3 regions of the Planococcus sp. SE5232 genome follow, and region 3 is predicted to be linked to each of the others. Evidence: riboswitches for the same ligand, from Rfam matches in the RefSeq annotation. Region 3 holds a riboswitch; each other region holds the start of a gene.

Region 1 (5,848 bases), on a different contig from region 3:
TCATGCCAATTTTCTTTGCGAAGCGGCAAACCTTCACGCAATGCCGGCTCATCAACTTGAATAATTTGGATGCCGGCTTTTTCAAGGGCGTCTATCTCTTTCCTCAATGCCAGTGCAAGCTGGTTGGCTGTTTGTTCATGCGAAATGTCGTCCCGGACAAATGACCAGTTCAAGATCGTCACCGGCCCTGTCAGCATTCCTTTCACGTAGTTCGAAGTCAATTGCTGCGCCTCCACGACTTCCTTGACTGTCATCGGTGCAGTCCATTCAACGTCCCCATAAATGATCGGCGGTTTCACACAGCGGGAACCGTAAGATACCACCCAAGCTTTTTGGGTAAAGGCAAAGCCCGTCAATTTCTCGCCGAAATACTCCACCATGTCTGTCCGCTCAAATTCCCCATGGACCAACACATCCAATCCAATTTCATCTTGAAGCTCAATCCAGCGTGCGGTTTCATTCTTCACAAATTCCGCATACGCCGAATCCGTGATCTCCTTTTTGCGCCAAGCACTCCGTGTACGCTTTACTTCACCGGATTGTGGAAAACTGCCAATGGTCGTAGTCGGAAAAATCGGCAGCCTGAGAGCTTGCTGCTGCTGTTTCTGGCGTTCTTTGAAAACCAGCGGACGCGTAAAATGTTCCGGCTTCACTTGCGAGACAAGCTCTTTCACCTGAATGTTTTCTCTAACTTCATGCTGTGTCAACGCTTCAATCGCGCGTATGCTTTCGGATACGTTTCGATTGCCGGACCATGACCCTTCCCGTACATAGGCAGTCAGCTGTGTCAGTTCTCCAATTTTTTCATCCGCAAACGATAGGACATCCAACAGGACATGCGGCAGGGCTTTCTCTTTTTTTGTGGTCACCGGCACATGCTGCAGGCTGCAGGAAGATTGAATCCATGCTTCTGCCACATCACATACGGCTAAGACGGCTTGAAGATTCACTGCTTTTTCCGCTAGGTTAGCACGCCAAATATCCCGTCCGTTCACAGTCCCGATTCCCAATACCCGGTCTTTTGGAAAACCGTATTTGCGGATTGCAGCCATATTTTCTTCTGCCCCCTTAACAAAATCAAGGCCGATACCTGCAACAGGCAATTGCGACAGTTCTTCATATGCCGAAAGGGCTTCAAAATAGGTTTGCAGCATAATTTTTGCAGCCGGGACTTCATCCGCTAGTTGTGTGTAGATTTCCTTGACCAGTTTGACGTCTTCTTCGTTCAATGACAACGTTAATGCAGGCTCTTCCACTTGAATCCATTCCGCTCCCGCATCGACGAGTTGCTGAAGGACTTTCGCATAAAGCGGCAAAAGCTGCAACAGGAACAGTGCCTTCGACTTGGCATCATATCCTTTCGCGAGCTGCAGAAATGTGAACGGTCCAATCAGTGTAGGTTTTGTTATGATTCCTAACTCTTCTTTCGCCTCATTGAAATAGGAAACCAGATGATTATGCGTCAACTGCAAAAGCTGTCCTTCGTATTCAGGAACAATGTAATGGTAATTTGTATTGAACCATTTAGTCATTTCACAAGCCACTACTTCATCCGCTCCACGGGCCATCGCAAAATAAGTGCCCAGATCGACCTTGTCCTCTGACCATTTGTAGCGGGCCGGCACTAAGCCGAACATGACCGCGTGATCAAGCATACGGTCATAAAGAGTGAAATCCCCGACAGTCAACAACTCTAATCCAAGCGATTGCTGCCGTTTCAGATTGTTCAGGCGAATCTCTTTCATTTCTGCGAGGAACTGCTCCTGTGATAATCCACCTTTCCAAAACGATTCCAAACTGCGCTTCCATTCCCGATTTTCTCCGATATACGGGTAGCCTACGACTGTACTCACTGTTTTCATCCGCTATTCCTCCTTTAGGATTTACAAGATGCCAAATACAAAAAAGCCATCTCCGCTTATGGGAAATGGCTTAACATTCAAGTTCAATAGACGCTTAAAAAGCATGCAAAAACTTGTTGTCGCAAAATGAATGTCACCACCTATTTCCACGTAGGTATTTGGCGCGCACTAGAAATTGGCAGGTCTCCTGGCTCATCTTCAACGCTCATCACACCTTCCCGTCTGAGACAGTGGTTTTTGTGAATCGCTCCGATTTACAGTTGCGGGACAGCGACGGATTTTCACCGTTCTTCCCTTTTAAGCCAAGCCGCAGCTTGGCACCAACTCTTACACGTTATGTAATTCTGACAACTATAGCATATCAACCACAGAAAATATAGAGTTTTCCGATAAAAGAGATTGGTTTGGTTTTCAAGAGACTTCACAAAAGCAATAACCAAAGACAATTACACAGGAAGCCGCATATCAGTATGCGGCTTCCTGTGGTGCGCTCATTTTGCCCAGTGATGGAAGAAGAAATAGAACGCGATGAGCACGATGACAATGACCGAAAGGATGAGCATGGGCACAAGACCAAAAGTAGGTTCCATTTAAACTCCTCCTCCTTTTACCCTTATCATACTCCGCTTCATCAAAAATTTAAAATAAAAAGATTGATTATTCAGTTATTTAAAAATACGGAGTTTGCATTCCCACTAAAATCGCTGATGCTAAAATTCATTTGAGGAGAATACGTATTTTAGTCTTCCGGCAGTGGCAATTATTCTCGCTGACTCTCACTTCAAGTAATAACTTACAACATTTTTGTAGGATTTAAAGTATGCCCTAGCCGGTTGTATGAAAAGCTTGCAGGGTTTCGTATTCTGGTCGTTTTCTTTAGATCAGCTATCGATAAACTAATGATATCTATTCTTATGAAACGGCTTTACTTTGTTTTCTATTTTCTTTTATCAGGTTTAAAACCTGTAATCCATCACTTGGACCACCGCCTAAAAATGGTGGATAGGTGAAGGGAATCAATGACGTTGCACATATAAAAAAGTTTGCGCCTGCCAGATTGATCAAGATAGTGCCTGTTACTCCGGAAAAGAAATGCGAAGCAAAGTATAGTGCCGCAAACCCAAACAATGAAGCAATCGGTCCGCCCACAAGGAAAACCAGTCTTTGTTTAAATGTAGGTGGCGGCAATTCTTCCCGGTTCGAAGGCTGGCAGAAGCCTGAAAGCGCTATGGTGAGATAGCAGGTAATTCTGCCAAGATTCAACTTCAGTTTTTTCTCTTTACTTGATGAACCCAAAAAAATCTCTGCCTTGGCTTTTTTGTTCTGTGCAATTGTTGCAATTGCATGGCCCATTTCATGTATGAAAAGAGCCGTTGTGATCATAAGTAAAACTGTAAGCACTTCAAAGAGCATCAACAAAACGCTACCTCCGTTTCTGTAAATGTAACCTACATTAATTTTATGTATGCTATCATATTACCAATAATTAGAAAACTTGAAAATGTTTTTCGGAAAATCAATAAGCACTTTAATCTCCTTCATAACAGTACATTTTTATAGAAAAAAAGAGAGAAGATATGCTGTAAACAGCCTCCTCTCTCCCTTTCTTCGATTTTATCGGTCACTCGATCAATCCAGCCTGTTGTAAGAATTCTTCAGCTACAACTTCTACCATCTGGCCTTCATCGTCTGCATGGTTGGTTCATCGATTATAATGCTTTCTTGCGCCTTTTACAGTAATTAAAAATAAAATTTAATTCGTAAATCAATATTTATATATTGTAATTCGATAAATAATAATTTATACTAAACTTAATCTTAACCAAACGAGGTGCTTTAATATGAAACGGGAAACACTGTTCCTGAAAATCGTTCTTTTCCTGATGGCCCTGCCGGTCGTGGCCGTGTGCATCTTTGTCGTACCTCCACTTTCAAGTTTTGTCGGGGAACTCATACCGGAATGGCCATTTTTGCAATACTTCTTCCTGATTGCCCTGTACGGTACCGCCATTGCGTATTTTGTGGCCTTGTATCAAGCGATGAAACTGTTGGGTTATATTGACCGGAACATCGCTTTCTCTGAAAGATCCGTTAAGGCACTGAAGAACATCAAATACTGTGCCTTCACCATCACCATTCTGTATCTATTGTGCTTGCCGATCATCCTGTACGTGGCGCAGGTCGATGATGCACCGGGACTTGGTGGTCTCGGTATGGTCATTACATTCGGTTCCATTGTAATAGCTGTCTTTGCAGCAGTTCTTCAAAAACTCCTGGAAAATGCAATTGAAATAAAATCAGAAAATGATCTGACGGTCTGAGGTGAATAATATGGCAATTATAATCAATATTGACGTGATGCTGGCCAAACGGAAAATGAGTGTAACCGAGCTTTCGGAGAAGGTCGGCATCACGATGGCCAACCTGTCCATCCTGAAGAACGGCAAGGCGAAAGCTGTCCGCTTATCAACCTTGGAGGCAATCTGCAAAGCATTGGATTGTCAGCCGGGAGATGTCCTGGAATACCGCCCTGAAGAAGAGGAGCCCTCATCTTAACTGGTTTTTTCGCTTCAGCTAATGACCGACAAGCGAGGTGTGCATGATGAAAACAAATTCGGCTGCACTGCTTTTTCTGAAGGCAGTACTCGTACTGCTTGCCCTTTTGGCGCTTGCCTTCTGCCTGTTTGCCATTCCTGGAATGGCCAGCAGAGACGCAGCGGCCCATCCGGAAACAGCTTATCTGCAATACCCTTTCCTGTTATCTGCCTATCTGTTATTCAGCCTGTTTTTTATTGCCTTGTACAAAACGTTCAAACTGCTGGCTTTTATCGGGCGGAACCAACCATTTTCCAAGGAATCGATTCATGCATTAAAGACGATCAAGTATTGCGCTCTCGCAATCGCCTTCTGCTTCATTGCCGGATTAGCATTCCTCATTTTCGTTATCGGCGGCGATATCGCCGGACTGTTCATGCTTTGTATGATCTGTATAGTGGCTTCAACGGCTGTCTGCGCGTTTGCAGCACTTCTTGAAAAACTCACCGTTCAAGCAATCCGGTTAAAAGAAGAAAATGATTTGACGGTTTGAAATATCGCAACCAAAAAACCGCTGCCCGGATTTTCATCCGGGCAGCGGTTTTCAGCTTTCATGCATTATCCCAGCTTCTGCCCGCAATTCGGGCAGAATTTGGAGCCTTCATTTTTCTGGCCGCAGTTCGGACAGAACTTCGGTGCCGCTTGCCCGCTTGTTTCTGGCTGTGCGGCCGAATCGCTCGAGCCAGCATCAGCAGTGTTCTGCTGCTTGCTGGAATCCGACTCTTTTTGGCCGTCCATCATTTCTTTGGCGATGTTCATGCCCATCATCATGCCGGCCATGTCCGATGCCGCGTTGGATCCCGATGATTTGCCCATGGCATCGGCCACTGAGATCTGCTGGTATTTGCCCACGTCGCCGACCATGCCGTGTGACGCGCTTTTGTTGATCATGTCCTGGATTTCCTTCGGATAATTGAAGCTCATGACCTGGAAGCCGGTGACTTTCATGCCGTCGTCCATCAGCTGCATATTCAGGTCGTCCTGGATGCCCTGGCCGATTTCATGCGCATTGGCCTGCAGATTGAACATGTCCTTGCCCTCTTTTGTAATCCATCTCATCAAGAGCTGATCCAGGATTGCCGTGATACGGATTTTCACATCGTCCACCAGATAGCTGTTGCGGACACCTGCAATCTTATCGATCAAGCCCACATAATCGCTGACCTTGAACTGAAAGGCGCCGTTCGCCCGGATTGGCATGCCGCCGGGCAGCTGAGGCGCCGGGATATTGATCGGGTTTTGCGTCCCCCATTTGACCGTGAACTCCTTGGTGTTCACGAACAGCACTTCGACACGCATGCCGCTGTTGAAACCGAAACGGAAACCTTTTAAAGTCGATAGAAATGGCACGATTTCCGATTCGATATCGTACTCGCCTTCGTCTTCGAAGA
Region 2 (5,848 bases), 110 kb from region 3:
CTGTTCGGTTTACGAACCTCGGAATCCGTCAAGTATCAAAAGAATTGGTCGAAGCTTCCGAAGCTTTCGGCAGCACGGGTTCACAAAAGCTCTTTAAAGTGGAATTGCCGATGGCCAAAGCGACAATCATGGCCGGCATCAACCAAACGGTTATGTTGTCGTTGTCGATGGTCGTTATCGCATCGATGATCGGCGCACCGGGTCTCGGCAGGGAAGTTCTTTCTTCCTTGCAGCGGGCTGATGTAGGAACCGGATTTGTCGCAGGCTTGGGGATTGTCATCCTGGCAATCATCATCGATCGGTTTACGCAAAGTTTCACTGGACAAAAAAGAGTGAAAAGCTAATTTTGGTAAAGTTATAAAAAGAAAAGTACCAAGTATGTAAGTTGAACTAAAGAAACTAGCTTTTACACAACGCTTCGGTCGCTTTGGGCATGTCTCCCGCAAGAAGCCAGGCAAAGGGCGCCTGTCTTCTTGCTTCGCCTAGCCCCTGAACGCGCCGGCGCTAAGAGGTTAGAATTCGAAGCGACTCTGTATTTTCCCTTATATATAAGAGATATGGAGCAAATCAGTGGAGACTCCCGCGGGAGCAGTGCAACGACATACAAGAAATCCACTCGGGCGTTTAGCCCGAGTTAGTTCGGCGCAAGCCCGTAGGAAAGATACGGCCGAAGGGAGTTCGGTCCGTATCTTTGCGACGAAGCTAGCGAAGCGATGCAGGAGCACTGGGTTTTCAGGAACTGATTTGCGGAATATCAGCAGGTGAAGATCACTAGTTCAATTTATATAATATTAAAGAAAAAGGAGATTGATTATTTTATGTTCAAATTACAATGGAAACATTTAGGGCTTATGTTCGTACTTATGCTGACACTGGTTGTAGCAGCGTGCGGAAATGACGAAGAGGCTTCAGACACAGGAACTGCTGAAGGTTCCGGTTCTGAAGACGTGAACTACGGTGAAGAGTTAGGTTACAAAATTACAGGCATTGAAGCAGGCGCAGGCGTAGTTGCTGCATCTGAAGCAGCAACAGAAGAGTACGAAAGTCTTGAAGGCTGGGAAGTGGTCACTTCTTCAAGCGGCGCGATGGCTGCAGCTTTAGGCGAAGCGATCGATAACGAAGAACCGATCATCGTCACTGGCTGGAGCCCGCACTGGAAGTTCCAGAAGTATGATTTGAAATACCTTGAAGATCCTAATGGCTTATTCGGCGATGCTGAAACGATCAACACAATGGTACGTGAAGGTTTAGAAGAAGAGAAACCTGAAGCCTACACAATTCTTGATCAATTCCAATGGGAGTCTGCTGATATCGAAAGCATCATGCTGGAAGTTTCAAATGGCGCAGATGTTAAAGAAGTTACAACTGAATGGGTAGAAGAAAACAGTGATAAAGTTGCTGAATGGACAGCCGGTACAGAAGCAGTAGACGGCACAGAAATTGAGTTGGCTTACGTGGAATGGGATACGGAAGTCGTTTCAACGAATGTTGTCGGAAAAGTCTTGGAAGACCAAGGCTTTGAAGTAACATTGACGCCGCTTGACAATGCAGTGATGTGGCAGGCTGTTTCTGAAGGACAAGCAGACGGAATGGTAGCGGCATGGTTGCCGGGAACCCACGCCACTCAGCTTGAAACTTATGGCGACAGTGTAGTCGATCTTGGAGTTAACCTCGAAGGCGCTAAAATCGGATTTGTCGTTCCCGCTTATATGGACATCGATTCAATCGAAGATTTAACACCTGCTGAATAAATAATTCTTTTATATAGAAGGAACTGAACCCTGAATGGCAGACATTTTAAACGATGTCCCCATTTGGGGTTTTTGGTTGGTTGGATTTCACTACTTCGCTTGCCCGCGGAGTCGCTGCTGAGATTCCTTTTTGGAGCTTGACTGGCCAAGATTATCCAGTGTAAGCTTGATGAAACATAAATAGAATATCAGTAAGAGGTGCCCTTCGGGGAGAATAGGGAATGAAGTGAAAATCTTCAGCGGTCCCGCCACTGTAACGGGGAGTTTTATGGAAATAGCCACTGGACTTTTGTCTGGGAAGGCCTGTGAAATGATGATCCAGAGCCAGGAGACCTGCCTGCTTACTTTCTGCTTATAGATCATGGAAAAGTCTTTCGTTTATTTGTTCGCGCAAATAAACTGAAGGCTTTTTCTTTTTAACATAGAAGGGGGAAGAAAAAGATGGATTTATTGCAGCAAACGATTGGACGGTTTGAGGGCTTGGATCTGGAAGTGATGGATATGGCACGGGGGCGGGTGGACAGTCTCATCAAGCCGCCGCATAGTCTGGGTAGGCTGGAAGACCTGGCTGTACAACTGGCGGGAATATATGGAGAACTGTATCCTGTGGTGGATCAAAAGGCGATTGTGGTGATGGCTGCCGATCATGGCGTGTACGAGGAAGGGGTTTCTTCCAACCCACAAGAGGTGACGTTTGCACAGACGATGTTCATCGCAAAAGGCATAACCGGAGTCGGTGTATTAGCGAAGCCGACCGGTGCGAAAATCGTCACCGTGGATATCGGGGTAAAAGGGGACTTTCCAAGTGATGCCGGAGTGATCGACCGGAAGATTAAGCAAGGAGCAGGCAATATCGCGACAGGACCTGCGATGACCACAGAAGAAGCTATCCAGTCGCTCGAAGTGGGAATAGAAATTGCGGAAGCCGAAATCAGAAACGGCGCCCGCATCCTGGGAACCGGCGAAATGGGCATCGGCAATACGACGCCGAGCACGGCGATTCTGTCTGTTCTGGGGGACATTCCACCTGAGGAGATTACCGGCAACGGAGCAGGGGTCGGCAATGGCGGAATCTCACATAAAGTGAAGGTCATCAAGACGGCGATTGAGGTCAACAATCCAGATAAGCGGGATGCGATCGATGTCCTTGCCAAAGTGGGCGGCCTGGAAATCGGCGGCATGGCGGGTATCATGATCGGAGCGGCAGCCAACCGTGTGCCGGTTGTGTTGGACGGCTATATTTCTACAGTTGCGGCGCTGCTCGCTGTTGCGATTGAACCGAAAGTGAAAGCTTACTTGATCCCTTCACATGCAAGTGCGGAACCGGGCGGCAAAAGAGCCAGTGAACTGCTGGGCATCAGACCGCTGCTGCATATGGATATGTGTTTGGGTGAAGGATCGGGCGTCGCTTTAGCGTTCCCGCTTGTGGAAGCGGCGTGTAACATGATGAGAGAGATGGCCACCTTTTCTGAAGTGGGCCTTGAAATTTGAGGTAACGGAACCATAGGATATTCATTCCAGTGACAACAAGTGAAGACGAGATGCTGAAAGGATGAAAAGATGTTTACGAGAGAAGAAAAAGAAGGCGTATATAAAGCAATTTATAATAGAAGAGATATTCGAAGCTTTTTGCCGACAGCGATTCCGGAGGAGCTGGTCACCAATATTCTGGATGCGGCTCATCATGCGCCGTCCGTAGGGTTTATGCAGCCGTGGAACTTCATTTTAGTGTCTTCACCTGAAACAAAAGAAAAACTGGCTTGGGCCGCAGACAAGGAGCGGCGGGCACTGGCCATCCATTATGAAGGGGAAAAAGAAAACAAATTCCTTGGCTTGAAAGTGGAAGGGTTGAAACAAGCGCCAGTGACGATTTGTGTGACCTGTGATCCTACACGCGGCGGCTCACATGTCCTGGGGCGCAATTCCATTCCCGAAACCGATGCCTTATCAACTGCCTGCGCCATTCAAAACATGTGGTTGGCCGCCTGTGCAGAAGGATTGGCGATGGGATGGGTAAGTTTTTACAAGAAAAACGATGTCCGGGACATTTTGGACATCCCGCCGCATATCGACCCGATCGCTTTACTTTCGCTTGGCTACACCGAAGATTATCCCGACAAGCCGATTCTGGAAACAGCGGGATGGGAAAAAAGGCGTTCGTTGGAAAACCAGGTTTTTGAAGATAAATGGAATGGGAAATTAGGATTCTAAATGAAAAGGACAAGAGGCGTGATTGGATCAATCAGCGTCTCCTGCCCTGTTTAATTTGATGTGATTCTTTTACTGCTTAACCGGGCCTTTATTAATTTCCGTCAATGCAGAATTGACCTCGAAAATCTTGGCGTGTACCGGTGTTATGCCAAAGCCAGCCAATCGGTCAGTGTGCATTTCCACGTATTTTTCCGCCGCGTCTTTTGTCTCGAAAAGGTAAATTCCGCCGGCTTCTTTGGTTTCCGGGCTTTCGGTCCAGATTTTCCAGATAAAGCCCTCTTCATTGTTGATGCTTGTTGCCAGTTCTGAGAATGCCTCAGCCATCTCGTCTCCGAAAGGGCCATTCATCTCGAAATCCACTTGCAGGATATATGCCATCTTGTTTCCTCCTCAATTTTTAATCAGTGAGAAATAGGCTTCGCCTAAAATTTCATTTGTTTGATAATACCCTGGCGAAAGTTCTTTTTCAATAAACGAGTTTACCTCTGTCGACTCCACATCGTACATGACTTCGATTTCCTTGGAAAAGAGCAATTGTTCTCTTTCCAACAACTGCGAAAGCGCGGGTTGCGGCTTTGCTTGCAGTTCGTCCTGATTCAGCACTTGCTTCAAGCCATCCACATAGGATTCGAATGGGCGGCCGCCGACAAGTTTTACGCCTTTGTTTTCTTCATTGACCATAATGATGGATGGAAAGCCTCTGGCACCCAGACTTCTGGCGAGAGCGAAGTCCTCGTTCAACGCTTGTTGTCCGGCTGGCAGTTCGGCTTGTTTGACGATGGCTTCACCATCGAGTCCCATGTTGTTGACGATCTCGATTATAACAGACGGTTCTGAAATGTTTTGGTTGAATGCGAAGAGCGCTTCTCTTGCACGGCGCAGGTATTCATTGGCTCTGGCGTCGTTGTGGTTTTCCTGAATCACTTTAAAGACTCGTGAAGGGGGATAAGACGACTGTACGGGATTGTCGATCATTAATGTGCCGTCGATCGGCATCCTTGAATGATCACCGACTTCTCTCCAATGGCCTGCGACATCGGCTGGCTTGTAGATGCCGTTTGCCGGATCGATGGGGCCGTCATGCCATTTTTCCAGCAATCCGCCCATTACGGTCTGGAAGTTGAAATGCTCACCATATTGCTCTGTGAAACGGCGAAGCACCGGTTCAATAGCCCAGCAATGGGAACAGATTGGGTCTGTTACATAGTAAAGCGTAACCGATTTCTTGGGTTTATTGAAATCGATCAGCCCTGTTTCCTCTTCTTCCGCAACTCCGCATATGCCTGTTTCGATATCACACATCCTATTGTTTTTCATTCTAGTTCCTCCTCTTTTTAAACTGGCTCTAACTGAGCGTTTTGGGTAGCTTATTTGCTTTACAATTCGATCTTAAGCCATAATGAAAACAAGCAACACCAATAGTTCGGGGGATGTGTCGCTTATGCAACACATCCAGGAAATTGTCGGAAAAGGAGTGATGGCGAAATGGCAGAAACAAAGACGGATCCCCGTGTAATCCGGACCCGCAAATTGATCATGGATTCCTTCATCGCACTTTCGGAAGGAAAAGAATTCAAGGACATTACGGTAAAAGACATAACGGCTGAAGCCATGATTAATCGGGCGACGTTTTACTACCATTTCGAAGATATCTACGATCTGTTGGAGAAGGCCTTATCGGAAGTTTTATTGATTAATTTGGATGTGGAAAATTACCGGAATGACGAATTCACGGAAAAAACATTCGCCAAAATCTTCGAAGCGGTCACCAATTTCCAGAAGTCCCTGTCCAACCGGTGCCACAGAGGATACGAAGATACCATCGCGCGGATCATACGGGAACAGCTTGAAGTCCTGTTCTATAAAATGCTGATGCGAAAAAATGA
Region 3 (5,848 bases):
CTGGTCGAAGCGTGCATTCTGCTCGCTGACCGAAACCAGCGAACTCAAGATATAGGAATACGACTCGGTATGGACCGCTTCCTGTTGGGAAATGACCGCAAAAATGGCCTTGAAGCTGGAGTCGGTGACGTAATCCATCGCCTGGCTCATTGTCGGTGTCTGCAAGCTGTCGAGTGATGCCAGCTGCGTATTGATGCGCAAAAAGACGTCTTTTTCCACATCGCTCAAGCTATCCCATTGCTTGATGTCGTCCTGCATATTAATCTCCTGCGCTTTCCAAAAGTTAGCCAAAAGCGCCTGGTACAGATCGTACATTTGCGGATAAGCAATATCGTTCCAGTTCAGTAAGCCGGAAGACTGGCCGTTCAAGACGCCAGTCGATTTGTTCGGATGTTCCGGATTCAGTAATTTAATTTTCTTCAACGGTTCATGGATGGTCATGAAGATTCCTCCTTTAGCTTTGGCATGCTTCGCATTCTTCGATTTCCGCCTGTGATGTACTGCGGACGTAATAGGTCGTCTTCAGATGTTGTTGCCACGCTTCCAAATGAAGCTCCAGCAATTCTTTCGCTTTAATGGTATGCGGTACGTAAAAGTTGAAGCTGATGGATTGGTCGATATGCCGTTGGCGTGCTGCGTTTTGGCGGATGCTCCATTTCTGATCCAGCACGTGGCGGGCACGGCGGTAATACTCGTAGGTGTTGTGGTCCAAGTCAGGCGCTGTCACCTTGAACTTGAAATTCTTTTTCTCTTCCGCGTATTCAACGGCATACAGGGGATCGATGCCATCTGTCGAACCGCCGATTTTCGCAGTCGACGAGTTCGGTGCAACGGCCATCATCCAGCCGTTGCGGACACCGTTTGCGGCGACTTCCTGCTGCAGTTGCTCCCAGCGCTCTCCGCGGTAGCTGCGGCGCTCAAAATACTCGCCCGTGTGCCATTCAGAATCTGCAAACTTGCTGAAAGCCCCTTTTTCTTGGGCCAGCTGCATCGAAGCGCGGATCGTCTCATAAGCAATTTTTTCGTATAACGAGTCTGCAAACTCCACTGCCTTTTCGCTTTCCCAATGGATGCCGTCAAGCGCCAAAAGGTGGTGCCAACCGAATGTCCCTAATCCAATGGCGCGGTATTTTTTATTTGTGGCTTCGGCCTGCCCGACAGAAATTGTGTTCAAATCAATGACATTATCGAGCATGCGCACTTGGATTGGAATTACCCGTTCCAACACGTCCGCTTTGACCGCTCTCGGCAAGTTGATGGATGACAAATTGCAAACGACAAAATCCCCCGGCTTGCGGACCATCACAAGGTTGCCGTCTTCATCGGTGTATTCTTTCATGATGGTTGTTGCAGACATATTTTGTGTTATTTCTGTACACAAATTACTGCAGTAAATCGATGTCAGCCCTCTGCCTCTTGTGTGCTTGTTCGGGTTTTGACGATTCACTTCATCCCGGTAGAACATATAAGGCGTGCCGGTTTCCAGCTGCGATACCATGATGCGCGCCATAATCTCCATCGCCCGGTAAGTTTTGCGCGGCAATAGCGGATGGTCCACAGCTTCCTGGTATTTCACGCTGAAGTATTTTTCATCGGTTTCATCGTAAAAGTCTTCGAGACCCAACGCGTTGCCGTTTTCGTCTTTCCAGCCCATCACCTGCTTGATCTGGTGCGGACAGAAGGTATGCCATTCACCGTTGCTGCGGCCGTTTTCGTCTTTTTCCTGAAGCCGCTTCATAAACAGATCCGGAATCGACACGCCCGTGAAAATATCGTGCGCTTTGCGGCGCTCGTCGCCGTTATTGGTCTTCAGATCCAAAAATCCGTTCATGATGTCTTTATGGAAAACATCCAGGTAAATCGCCACTGCGCCCTGGCGCTGGCCCAGTTGATCGACACTGACCGCCGTATCATTGACCAGACGGATCCACGGCACAACGCCTGACGAATTGCCTTTGAACTTTTTGATGTCTGAGCCCAAAGCCCGCACTTTTCCATAATAGATGCCAATGCCGCCGCCATCTTTGCTGAGGCGGGCGATGTCCCAGTTGTTCAAATAGATGCCATCCAATGAATCGTCAACGGTATCGATAAAGCACGAAGACAATTGGCCGAAGCTCTTCCCGGCATTCGATAAAGTCGGTGTCGCCACTGTCATATACAGATGGCTCATTGCCCAGTAGGCTTCTTTGACCAGTTCCAGCCGTTGGTCTTTCGATTCGTTTTGCATCAAGGTCATCGCGATGACGAGAAAACGTTCCTGCGGAAGTTCGAACAAGCGCCCTTCATAGTCTTTCGCCAAATAGCGGTCAGCCAGCAGGAACAGGCCGATGTAATTGAACAGCAAATCCCGCTCCGGTGCAATTCCCTGTCCCAATTCGCTGATTTCTTCTTTCGAATATGCCGCAAGGAGCTCTTCGGAATAAATGCCGATCTGTGTAAGCTCTTCAATAAGTCCATAGAAGTCGCCGTATTTCTCTGAAGCGGAAAATTTGCGGCTATCTGCAGCTTTTCCGTACAAGTCGCCTGCATACAATTCGGCCGCCACGTATGTCCAATCCGGCTCATCCATGGTGATGCGGTTCAAAGCATAGAGCAATGACTGTTCTCCTTTTGCCTGTCCAGCCAACTTTGCTGCCCGTTCCAGCAGTTCACGCGTATCCAGTCCATATACATCCGTTGCCCGTTGAAGGGCTCTTTCCACTGCATTCATTTCTGTTGCTTCGATTTTCGTATTCATATCAGCACAACTCCTTTGCGTATTCGTTTACTTTCATGCGCCGCTGCTTGCGTTCCTGGGCGCTTTTGAATAGTTTTTCTTCGGCAGCCGTTTCGGGAATCACGCCAGTCACAGGTGTCGGTTTGCCTTCGCTGTCGACAGCCACCATCGTCAGGATGGCCGTAGTCGTTAAACTTTTATCACCGGTTTCAATATGCTGGCATTCGGCTTTGACGTACACTTCCATCGATGTTCTGCCCGTTGAAATGACGACGCCCTCTAAAATGAGGATATCCCCCACTTTCGCAGAAGACAGGAAATTCACGGTGTCGATCGATGCTGTCACAACTGCTTTGCCACTGTGCCTCATCGCTGTGATGGCGGCAATCTCATCAATATAAGCCAATACCGTGCCACCGAAAATGGTGCCCATGTGGTTGGTGTCCGGCGGCAGCACCAGCCTTGTTTGAATGGTTCTTGCTACGCCTGCTGCTAATGGTTCCGTCATCTGTATTCAATCCTCCATCTCTGAGTAAAAAGAAAAAACCCCATCCTCTCAGGGAGGATGGGGTTGAAAACGCAGAATATCAGATGAAAACAGCAGAAAAAGGGCTGTCCCACACATAAATACCTTTGTTATCCCTCTCAGCTCCCGGAGAAGATCATAAACGATAACGAAGGCAGGTCTCCTGGCTTGTGCGTCATCCTCTGCTATCTCCTTCCCGTCCATTGGACAGTGGATTGTGATAGCTCGTCAGCACTTACAGTTGCGGGAACAGCTCCGGAATTTCACCGGCTTCCCTATTAAGCCTTTTCAGGCACCTTCGTTATTGGTTCTACTATATATAGTTTTTATTTTCATCAAATCACTAAATATTGTATTTCTAAACTATAAATCACTTTCAATGCTTTGACAAGAATTTTTTCAACCTTCTGGTTAGGTGGAGGTTTTAGTTAATCGTCAAATGCCGCTTCAACGCTTGTTTAACTGTACCCATGGTCGTCAATTGGCTGAAATTGACACGTGCTTCAATCGCTTTTAAAGCCAATTCAGGACGAATGCCGGTAAAAATCAGTTGAATGCCGAGCAAGCGCATGATGTGATCGATCTTGTAGAGAAATTCCGCTACGACCTTATCGATATTGTAGATGCCGGATACATCGATGATGAGGCATTGCAGGTTCTCCCCCTGAACTTTTTGGGGGATGATGTCGAGCAGCCGATTGCTTCGGTCACCATCGACAGAACCTACAAGCGGCAACACGGCCAAGCCATCAATAATCGGAACGATGGGGGTTGATATTTCGTTTTTCAATTGCAATAAGTCCCGTTCTGTTTGTTTTTGCGCGCTGATGTCATGGATGATCGATTGAATGGCAACCGTTTCTCCATACTGAACAGGATAACAATACAACTCTACATCTGCTAGGGTCCCATCAAAACGTCTAACAGTGGTCTCCATCAATCCTCCGATCGCGCGGTCTTCCATGCCCGTGCGGATGCGTTCAGTGATGAACTCTTTATAGTCCTCAGTAAAAACATCCACCACATTCGCCCCGATGAGCGTCTCTTTGCTGGCTTTGAAAAAATCCGATCCTGGCTGATTTATATATAGGACTTTCTGATTTGAATGGATGATGGTCGTTTCGTTCGAATACTCCGCTATTTGCTGATAGATTTCTTCTTTTTCTGTAATGCTCAGTTGTGGTACTGGTGATAAACTTGGCATTTTTTCTCACTCCTTCTGGCTAAGAAACTGCCTTATCCTCTATTTTACACTTTTTCAGAAAAACTTTCAGTGTCTGTCGATGTTTCAAATATCTGAATCATTCTTTTATTTACAGTTCTATTTCAAAACTTGTAAAACAGAAGTATTATGCTATGATAAGAAATTGTGATTTCGGAACATCTTTTTGACACTGCTTTTGGAAATACAGTAACGTGAAGTTATGGCAAATGGAGATACATGATGAAACAATTAACAGGAAATGCTTTTCACTACGGCTGGGTCATTATCGCGATTGCAGCCTTGTCCCAATTTTTCTCTGGCCCCGGACAAACTTATTCCAACTCGATTTTCATCGATTATTATATAGAAGACTTCGGCTGGAGCCGCTCGACGGTTTCCGGCATCTACTCAGCTGCCACCTTAACCGCAGGCTTCCTGCTGTTTTTTGTCGGTCGGCTGATTGACCGCAATGGTTCACGAAAAATGGCGGTTGCTGTTTCCATCGCCCTCGCTGTGGCCTGCTTCTTCAACAGTTTCGTAACAAGTCTCGTCATGCTGTTCATCGGCTTCTTTTTTATCCGGCTGCTTGGACAAGGTTCCATGGCGCTCATCTCAAGCTCGCTCATCCCCCAGTGGTTTGTCAAAAAGAGAGGGCTCGCCATCAGCATTGCCGCCATCGGTGGATTGGTCAGTTCCGCTGCTTTCCCGCTGTTGAATGTTTGGCTGATCGAGTCATTTGGCTGGCGCAGTTCGTGGCTGATTTTAGGGGTCATCATCATTGTTTGCTTTACACCGCTCGCTCTTTTCCTCATTCAAAATTCTCCTGAAGAAATGGGTTTGTTACCGGATAACGGCGATAAACTAAGAAAAGAGCCTGAAAAAATGGCCATTGAAGAAGTCAGCTGGTCGGTGAAGGAAGCTTCAAAAACCCGGGCATTCTGGTTATTGCTGCTATGTGCCGCCATTCCTGGAATCGTCAATACCGGTTTGACCTTCCACCTGGTTTCCATCTTCGCTCAAAAATCCTTATCCCTTGAAACCGCCGCAAGTATATTAAGCTTAACGGCATTGATCGGTTTGCCGGTCACGTTCATCACTGGGATCCTATTGGAAAAAGTAAAGGTCCAATATATGCTGACGCTCGTTTTTGCCGGAGAACTCCTGTCGTTGTTTCTTCTGCAGAAAGCTGATTTTTTGGCAGCCGCCGTCATTTTCGGTCTGGTCTGGGGCGTGAGCATGGGAATCGAGCGGATCGTCATGGCTGTCGTCTGGCCCAATTACTTTGGCCGGAAACATATTGGCAGCATTAGCGGCATCTCGATGGCGATGGTCGTCACGGGATCTGCACTTGGCCCGTTGCCGCTCGGCATCGCGTTCGATCTGTTCGGCGGCTACGTTG

The links. Region 3 has a riboswitch for cobalamin ahead of ACRC6Q_RS00830 (acyl-CoA thioesterase). Riboswitches for the same ligand answer to the same signal wherever they lie in the genome.
Region 1: another riboswitch for cobalamin. It lies ahead of metE (5-methyltetrahydropteroyltriglutamate--homocysteine S-methyltransferase); the one in region 3 lies ahead of ACRC6Q_RS00830 (acyl-CoA thioesterase).
Region 2: another riboswitch for cobalamin. It lies ahead of cobT (nicotinate-nucleotide--dimethylbenzimidazole phosphoribosyltransferase); the one in region 3 lies ahead of ACRC6Q_RS00830 (acyl-CoA thioesterase).

Annotation. Positions count from the first base shown of each region.
Region 1 is NZ_JBOGCP010000003.1:178,021-183,868, forward strand. It holds gene metE (5-methyltetrahydropteroyltriglutamate--homocysteine S-methyltransferase) at 1-1,862, opposite strand, end outside; cobalamin riboswitch at 2,023-2,202, opposite strand; gene ACRC6Q_RS12105 (site-2 protease family protein) at 2,775-3,275, opposite strand; gene ACRC6Q_RS12110 (DUF2975 domain-containing protein) at 3,704-4,183, shown strand; gene ACRC6Q_RS12115 (helix-turn-helix domain-containing protein) at 4,194-4,418, shown strand; gene ACRC6Q_RS12120 (DUF2975 domain-containing protein) at 4,465-4,950, shown strand; gene ACRC6Q_RS12125 (SPFH domain-containing protein) at 5,016-5,848, opposite strand, start outside.
Region 2 is NZ_JBOGCP010000001.1:287,065-292,912, forward strand. It holds gene ACRC6Q_RS01330 (ABC transporter permease) at 1-344, shown strand, start outside; gene ACRC6Q_RS01335 (glycine betaine ABC transporter substrate-binding protein) at 819-1,751, shown strand; cobalamin riboswitch at 1,932-2,106, shown strand; gene cobT (nicotinate-nucleotide--dimethylbenzimidazole phosphoribosyltransferase) at 2,193-3,242, shown strand; gene bluB (5,6-dimethylbenzimidazole synthase) at 3,312-3,962, shown strand; gene ACRC6Q_RS01350 (monooxygenase) at 4,032-4,340, opposite strand; gene ACRC6Q_RS01355 (DsbA family protein) at 4,353-5,279, opposite strand; gene ACRC6Q_RS01360 (TetR/AcrR family transcriptional regulator) at 5,448-5,848, shown strand, end outside.
Region 3 is NZ_JBOGCP010000001.1:178,372-184,219, reverse strand. It holds gene ACRC6Q_RS00840 (ribonucleotide-diphosphate reductase subunit beta) at 1-441, opposite strand, end outside; gene ACRC6Q_RS00835 (ribonucleoside-diphosphate reductase subunit alpha) at 455-2,740, opposite strand; gene ACRC6Q_RS00830 (acyl-CoA thioesterase) at 2,742-3,227, opposite strand; cobalamin riboswitch at 3,382-3,560, opposite strand; gene ACRC6Q_RS00825 (PAS domain S-box protein) at 3,670-4,449, opposite strand; gene ACRC6Q_RS00820 (MFS transporter) at 4,690-5,848, shown strand, end outside.